Regions from separate parts of the Streptomyces sp. HUAS TT11 genome, predicted to be linked through region 1. Evidence: riboswitches for the same ligand, from Rfam matches in the RefSeq annotation. Region 1 holds a riboswitch; each other region holds the start of a gene.

What was found. A riboswitch is a leader RNA that binds a small molecule or an ion and turns the genes downstream of it on or off. The one in region 1 is predicted to bind cobalamin.
Region 2: linked by a shared signal. The riboswitch ahead of ACSHXN_RS08455 (CbtB domain-containing protein) and the one ahead of ACSHXN_RS15085 (ribonucleoside-diphosphate reductase subunit alpha) in region 1 are both predicted to bind cobalamin.
Region 3: linked by a shared signal. The riboswitch ahead of ACSHXN_RS31000 (cobalamin biosynthesis protein) and the one ahead of ACSHXN_RS15085 (ribonucleoside-diphosphate reductase subunit alpha) in region 1 are both predicted to bind cobalamin.

Annotation. Positions count from the first base shown of each region.
Region 1 covers NZ_CP196184.1:3,382,654-3,384,911, forward strand. The annotation lists gene ACSHXN_RS15080 (GNAT family N-acetyltransferase) at 101-607, shown strand; cobalamin riboswitch at 660-799, shown strand; gene ACSHXN_RS15085 (ribonucleoside-diphosphate reductase subunit alpha) at 924-2,258, shown strand, end outside.
Region 2 covers NZ_CP196184.1:1,842,517-1,844,774, reverse strand. The annotation lists gene ACSHXN_RS08460 (alpha/beta fold hydrolase) at 1-532, opposite strand, end outside; cobalamin riboswitch at 1,093-1,215, shown strand; gene ACSHXN_RS08455 (CbtB domain-containing protein) at 1,252-1,473, shown strand; gene ACSHXN_RS08450 (CbtA family protein) at 1,494-2,246, shown strand.
Region 3 covers NZ_CP196184.1:6,942,430-6,944,687, forward strand. The annotation lists gene ACSHXN_RS30995 (cobyric acid synthase) at 1-311, opposite strand, end outside; gene ACSHXN_RS31000 (cobalamin biosynthesis protein) at 308-1,264, opposite strand; cobalamin riboswitch at 1,363-1,503, opposite strand; gene ACSHXN_RS31005 (DUF397 domain-containing protein) at 1,827-2,030, shown strand.

The DNA of each region.
Region 1 (2,258 bases):
TCCGCCCCTGAGGCACCTCCGGTCATGTACGACCCGCGACGGGCCGCCGACAGCAGAAATGCGGCGGCCCGTCGTCGTGCCCGTCGGGCACACTCGGCCCATGGACATCCTGATCCGGCAGGCCACCCCCGACGAGTACGGCGTCCTCGGCGAGATCACCGCCCAGGCCTATCTCCAGGACGGCCTCCTCGACTTCGGCGAGAGCGACTCCTACCTCGGGGAGCTCAGGGACGTCGCGAAGCGGGCGGCCGCCGCCGAGGTGCTGGTGGCCGTGGCGGACGGGGAGGTGCTGGGCGGGGTCACCTTCGTGCCGGCCGGCGGCACCATGGCCGACATCTCCCGGCCCGGGGAGGCCGAGATACGGATGCTCGCGGTCGCCCGCGCGGCGCGCGGGCTCGGCGCCGGCGAGTCCCTGGTCCGCGCGTGCGTCGACCGCGCCCGCGCCGCGGAGGGCTGCGACCGGATCGTTCTGTCCACCCAAGCCGTGATGCACGCCGCCCACCGCATCTACGAACGTCTGGGCTTCGTTCGCACGCCCGAGCGGGACTGGAATCCCTTCCCCCACCTCGACGACATCACTCTTCTCGCCTACGAGTTGACGCTCTGAAACGAGCGCGACACAACATCTGGGGGTGACACCCCCGTCCGGCACAAGATGTATGCTCATGCTCGCTGTCGCCGCAGGGGAATCCGGTGCGAATCCGGAACTGTCCCGCAACGGTGTACTTGTGCATGTCCGTCCTCCCGACGGGCGCGTACAAGCGTCAGTCCGAGGACCTGCCGACAGTGCGCCCGACCGATCCGGCCCGGGCGCCTGACGTCCGGGCCTCGTGGAATGGGCCGGTGGACGCGACGCCCCGTGCGCTCGTGAGCTGCCCCCTGCCCTCCGCCAGGCCCCCGTGCCGAGCGAGGGAGAGCCCCACGTGACCATCGCGCCAGCCGATCCGGCTTCAGCGACACCGTCCACGCCCCCGGTGGTGACCGACGGTCCCGGTGCCGCGCTGCTGCGGACCCTGACCGAGCTGACCGCCGACCTCCCCGACGCCGACCCCGGACGGGTGGCCGCCGCCGCGCTGCGCGGCCGGTCCGCCCGCAAGGACGCCGAGATCGTCGCGGAGCTTCGCGAGTTGGCCACGGAGGCGGCCGCCGGCCTGATCTCCGAGGACCCCGCCTACTCCAGACTGGCCGCCCGGCTGCTGACGATCGGCATCCGTGCCGAGGCCGCGTCCCAGGGCGTCACGTCCTTCACCGGATCCATCGCGGTGGGGCACCGGGAAGGGCTCGTCGCCGACCGCACCGCCGAGTTCGTGCTGCTGCACGCCGAACGCCTCGACGCGCTCGTCGACCCGGGCGCCGACGACCGCTTCGGCTACTTCGGCCTGCGCACCCTGCACAGCCGCTACCTCCTGCGGCACCCGATCACCCGCAAGGTCATCGAGACCCCCCAGCACTTCATGCTCCGTGTCGCCTCCGGTCTCGCCGAGGACGTCACGACCCGCTCGGCGGACGAGGTCGCCGCGCTCTACGCGCTCATGAGCCGCCTCGACTACCTGCCCTCCTCCCCCACGCTCTTCAACTCCGGCACGCGACACCCGCAGATGTCGTCCTGCTACCTCCTCGACTCGCCGAAGGACGAGCTGGACTCCCTCTACGACCGCTACCACCAGGTCGCCCGCCTGTCGAAGCACGCCGGCGGCATCGGCCTGTCGTACTCGCGCATCCGCTCCCGCGGTTCCCTCATCCGGGGCACCAACGGGCACTCCAACGGAATCGTCCCGTTCCTGAAGACCCTCGACGCCTCCGTCGCCGCCGTGAACCAGGGGGGCCGTCGCAAGGGCGCCGCCGCCGTCTACCTGGAGACCTGGCACTCCGACATCGAGGAGTTCCTGGAGCTGCGCGACAACACCGGCGAGGACGCCCGCCGCACGCACAACCTCAACCTCGCGCACTGGGTCCCCGACGAGTTCATGCGCCGGGTCGACGCCGACGGGCAGTGGTCGCTGTTCTCCCCGTCGGACGTGCCGGAGCTGGTGGACCTGTGGGGCGCGGAGTTCGACGCCGCCTACCGCAGGGCCGAGGCCGCCGGCCTCGCGAAGAAGACCATGCCCGCCCGGGACCTGTACGGCCGCATGATGCGCACCCTCGCGCAGACCGGCAACGGCTGGATGACCTTCAAGGACGCCGCCAACCGCACCGCCAACCAGACGGCCGAGCCGGGCCACGTCGTCCACTCCTCCAACCTCTGCACGGAGATCCTG
Region 2 (2,258 bases), 1.5 Mb from region 1:
CCACCTCGGGGTGCCCGGCCGCGTGGCGCCGGGCGAACCGCTCCATGTTGGCGACCGCGGACGCCCAGAACTCCTCGCCCGTCACCGGAGAGGTGTCGTAAAGGATCAGGGAGGCGACCCGCGCGGGATGGTCGAGCGCGTACCGCTGGGCGACGAACCCGCCGTGCGAGTGGCCGAGCAGGGCGACCTCGGGCTGCGCGAGGTGCTCGATCACCGCGTGCAGGAAGTGGGTGTAGGCGGCCAGGTTGTAGCCCCGCGGGTCGGGCAGCCGGCCGGACGCACCGGTACCGACGGGCTCGATGTACACCATGGTCAGGTGCCGCTCGAGCAGGGGCATGCGCAGATAGTCCCAGCCGATGCCGGGCCCCCCGGAGTGGGCGATGCACACCGGCCCCGTGCCGGCGACGTGGTAGCGCTGCTCGATGAGGGAGGACCCGTACCGTACGGCGACCGTGTGCGTGCCGGGACTCAGCGGCGATCCGGGGTCCGTCGCGGGGGAGGGAAGAGGAGTTGACTCAGGCGAGAGGTTCACAGTCACCAGATAGTGTGCCAACGGCCGCCCATTCTCAAGACACTGTGAATTGTGTTGCACCGATGCGGACTGCTTCAGGGGAGCGCGCGCTGCCGCCTCCCCGTCGAAATCCCCTGTTCAGATGGGTACTTCCCCGCGCCCGTAATGGAGCGCCGGAACGTGGTGCATCGGCTGAGCGTCACACGGTTTTGGCCGTCGGTGTGGGCTCGGACAGCAGATGGTCACATGTTTGATAGGCTGATCACAGCGTTCCGGAGGCCGATGGACACTCCCCCGTGACAGGCGTCCGGAACGCACCCCCTGCGATGAGAGCCCGCAGGTGCAGCGCCCGGGCGCCACACGATCCCCCGATGGGTGGCGCCCGGGACCGTGCGGTGTCCGGCCACGGCCCCGGGCACCGTCGCCCGCCGCGAGAGATCGTCGGCCCCGTGCGCCGATGGGCCGCCGGGGACGTTCCGCCACAGCCTCCCCAGGTGTCACGGAATCGTCCGCCGAGCGTGGAGAGGAAGATCACGCCAGGTGGATGCGGTCTTGGCCATGCCCGTGTCACGCGGTACGGTCTGTCCGATATCGACGACGGTACGACGGAAGCCGGTGGAAATCCGGCACGGTCGCGCCACTGTATGCCGGGCACCCCTGGGAGCCCGGTGAGTCAGACCCGTGGCCGTCGTCCTGTGCACCACCGAGATGGGACGCGAACTCCCAGAGGAGGCCCTGCCATGGCGCAGTCCGTCGCCCAGCCGACAGCCACCACCCCCGTCGTTCCCGCCACGCTGCCGCTGAAGGCGATAGCTCCCTGGGCGGTGTTCTTCGGCATCCTGATGCTGATCCTGCTCTACTTCGTCGGCGCCGAGCAGGGCGCCACCTCCGTGTTCAACGGCACGGACGTCCACGAGTGGGTGCACGACGCCCGCCACCTGCTCGGCTTCCCCTGCCACTGACGCGAGGGACGCCGTACCCCATGAACTCCGCAACCGTAAGGAATCTTCTCGTGCGGGGCATGCTCGCCGGCCTGGCCGCCGGCGTGCTCGCCCTCGTCGTCGCCTATTTCCTCGGCGAGCCGAACGTGGACAGTGCGATCGGCTTCGAGGACGCCCACTCCCATGAGCACGAGATGGAAGTCGTCTCCCGTTCCCTGCAGTCCACCGCCGGTCTCGCCACCGGTGTCCTGGTCTACGGGGTGGCCTTCGGCGGCATCGGGGCGCTCGCCTTCTGTTTCGCGCTGGGCCGTGCAGGCCGTTTCAGCCCCCGGGCGACCGCCCTGCTGCTGTCCGGTTGTGCGCTGCTCGCCGTGTACGTCGTTCCGTTCCTGAAGTACCCGGCGAACCCGCCGTCGGTCGGCGACCCCGACACCATCGGCAAGCGGACGACCCTGTACTTCCTGATGATGGTGCTCAGCGTGCTCCTCGCGGTCGGCGCCACCGTCCTGGGCAAGCGGCTCGCACCCTCACTGGGCACGTGGTACGCCACCGTCATGGCGGTGGCCGCGTTCGCCGTCGCGATCGGCCTGGCGTACGCCTTCCTGCCGGTCGTCAACGAGGTGCCCAAGGACTTCCCGGCCACGCTGCTGTGGCGGTTCCGGCTCTCCGCACTGGCCATGCAGATCGTCCTCTGGGGCGGATTCGGTCTGGTCTTCGGCGAGTTGGCCCAGCGGTTGCTGAACCCGAAGCCCGCGGGGGCCACGTCGGGGCGGGCGGTTCCGGCCGCTCACTGACACCGCCGGACA
Region 3 (2,258 bases), 3.6 Mb from region 1:
TACCCGCGCGCGCTCAGTTCGCCGACCGGTTTGCCCAGCAGCACGACCTGACTGCTCTGCTCGCCCCCGGGCTTGAGCAGGACGGGGTTCATCAGCGCGGTCGGTTCGATGCGGCACGCCTGGGCCTGCATGGCCTGTGCCCGGCCGATCTCGGCGCCTTCCCGGGTCACGAAGGAGTTGAGCGACATGTTCTGCGCCTTGAAGGGCGCGACCTTGACGCCCTGGCGTACGAGCCAGCGGCAGATTCCGGCGGTCACCACGCTCTTGCCGGCGTCGGAGGTGGTTCCGGCGACGAGCAGTCCGCCGTTCATGACGTAGGTCCCTTCGCGAGAAGTCTTCGGCCGAGCAGCCGCCCGGCGACGGTGACGCCGAGCGCGAGCGCGGAGACACGACGGGAGAGCCGTACGGCCCGCTCGACGTCGTCGACGCGGACCGTGCGTCCCGTACCGTTCAGCACCGGCCGGTGCTCGACCCGTCCCCCGTAGGACAGCGTCCCGCCCAGCCGCACCCCGAGGGCGCCGGCGAACGATGCCTCCACGGGACCGGCGTTGGGGCTCGGGTGCCGGGCGGCGTCCGCGCGCCAGGCGCGCACGGCTCCCCGCGGATCCGGACCCGAGGCCGCCGCGAGGGCGGCGGTGAGGCGTGCGCCCGGCCATCCCGCGAGATCGTCGAGGCGGGCCGAGGCCCATCCGTAGTGCAGATGGCGGGGGGACCTGTGACCGACCATGGCGTCGAGGGTGTTGACGGCCCGGAAGCCGACGAGCCCGGGCACGCTGCCCACCGCGCCCCACACCAGCGCGCCCACCACGGCGTCCGAGGTGTTCTCGGCGACGGACTCGACCACGGCCCGGGCGATCCCGTCGGCGTCCAGCGCCTGCGGATCGCGCCCGCACAGACGGGGCAGCCGGGCCCGGGCGGCCTCGACGTCACCCGCTTCCAGGGCACGCCCGACGGCGCGGGCCTCCCGGGCGAGCGAGGTCCCCCCGACGACCGTCCAGGTGGTGGCGGCGGTCAGGGCGACGGAGGCGGCGGGGGACCGGCGTACGGCCGCGGCGGCGAGAGCCGCGAGCGAGACGGCGCCCCCCACGCACAGGGCGGTGTGCAGCGCGCCCCACCCGCGGTGGTCGCGCCACAGCACCCGTTCCACGGCGCCGGCGGCCCGCCCGAACACGGCGACCGGATGTCCGCGGCGTGGATCGCCGAAGAGGTGGTCACCGAGGAGGCCGGCGGCGGCGCCGTACGCGAAGTGGCGATCGGCACCCACCGGCTCAGCCGACCGCGGGGCAGGGCAGGATCCGGTTGCTGAACCTCGAACGGCAGCCGCGCATGGCGATATGTCCTCACTCAGGGTGTCCACGCCCTGGTTCGACGAGATCGGCGGCGAGAGTTCCTGGCTCCCGGGGTTTCCTCCCCGGTGACAGTGGCGGGACCGCGCCGGATTCGCACCGGCTTCCTCTCCTGCCGCCGTATTGGCCCCGGCAGTCCACCACGCCCCCGGAACACCCGTCAACCTGCTCTTGACCTGCGAAGCTGCGGTGTGCGGAGGCCCACACCGCTGAAATATCGTCAGCCACCCGAATCGGCGCCTTCTGTGCTCTTTCCGGGCGGGGAACCTGGGAAGACTAGGGAACGGCAGAACAAGCGGATACGGCACGAAGAACGCGGAGAGCGCCGACGAGCGGCAGCGGGTGATGCGTCGCGGGGAGACGAACCCGTTGCGGCCGGGCCTCGGTTGTCTGCGGCAGCGGCGGTGGCTCGGCGCTGCGGGGGCGTTGCGCCGGGGAAGCCGGGCCGGTGCGCTGACGGGTGGGACGGAGGGGGCCGGTGTGATCGGCAGGGCGGCGCGGTTCTGGCGCAAGAGCAGTTACTCGGGCGACGACAACAACGACTGTGTCGAGGTCGCCGTGGAGGGGGCGCGCATTCTGGTGCGTGACTCGAAACGGCGCACCGGCCCGGTGCTCGTCTTTCGCCGTACCGCCTGGTGTGGTTTGCTGGCTGGACTCGAGGACCCGGCGGTGGACGGTTTCTGACAGTCCGTCCGAAGGACGGGAGGGACCCACATGGGGGACAGGGCCAGGGAAGCATCGGCGCGTGCGGGAGGTCCCCACACTCCACGGAACGTGCTGTCGGCGGCGGCCCCGCTGGCACTCTTCTCCCTCACCACGGGGGTGTTCGCGGTGGGCGTCGGTGCGCTCGCCGCACTGCTCGTGCCGGGGTCCCTGGCACGGGCCCTGGTCTGGCTGGTGGTGACGATCGCC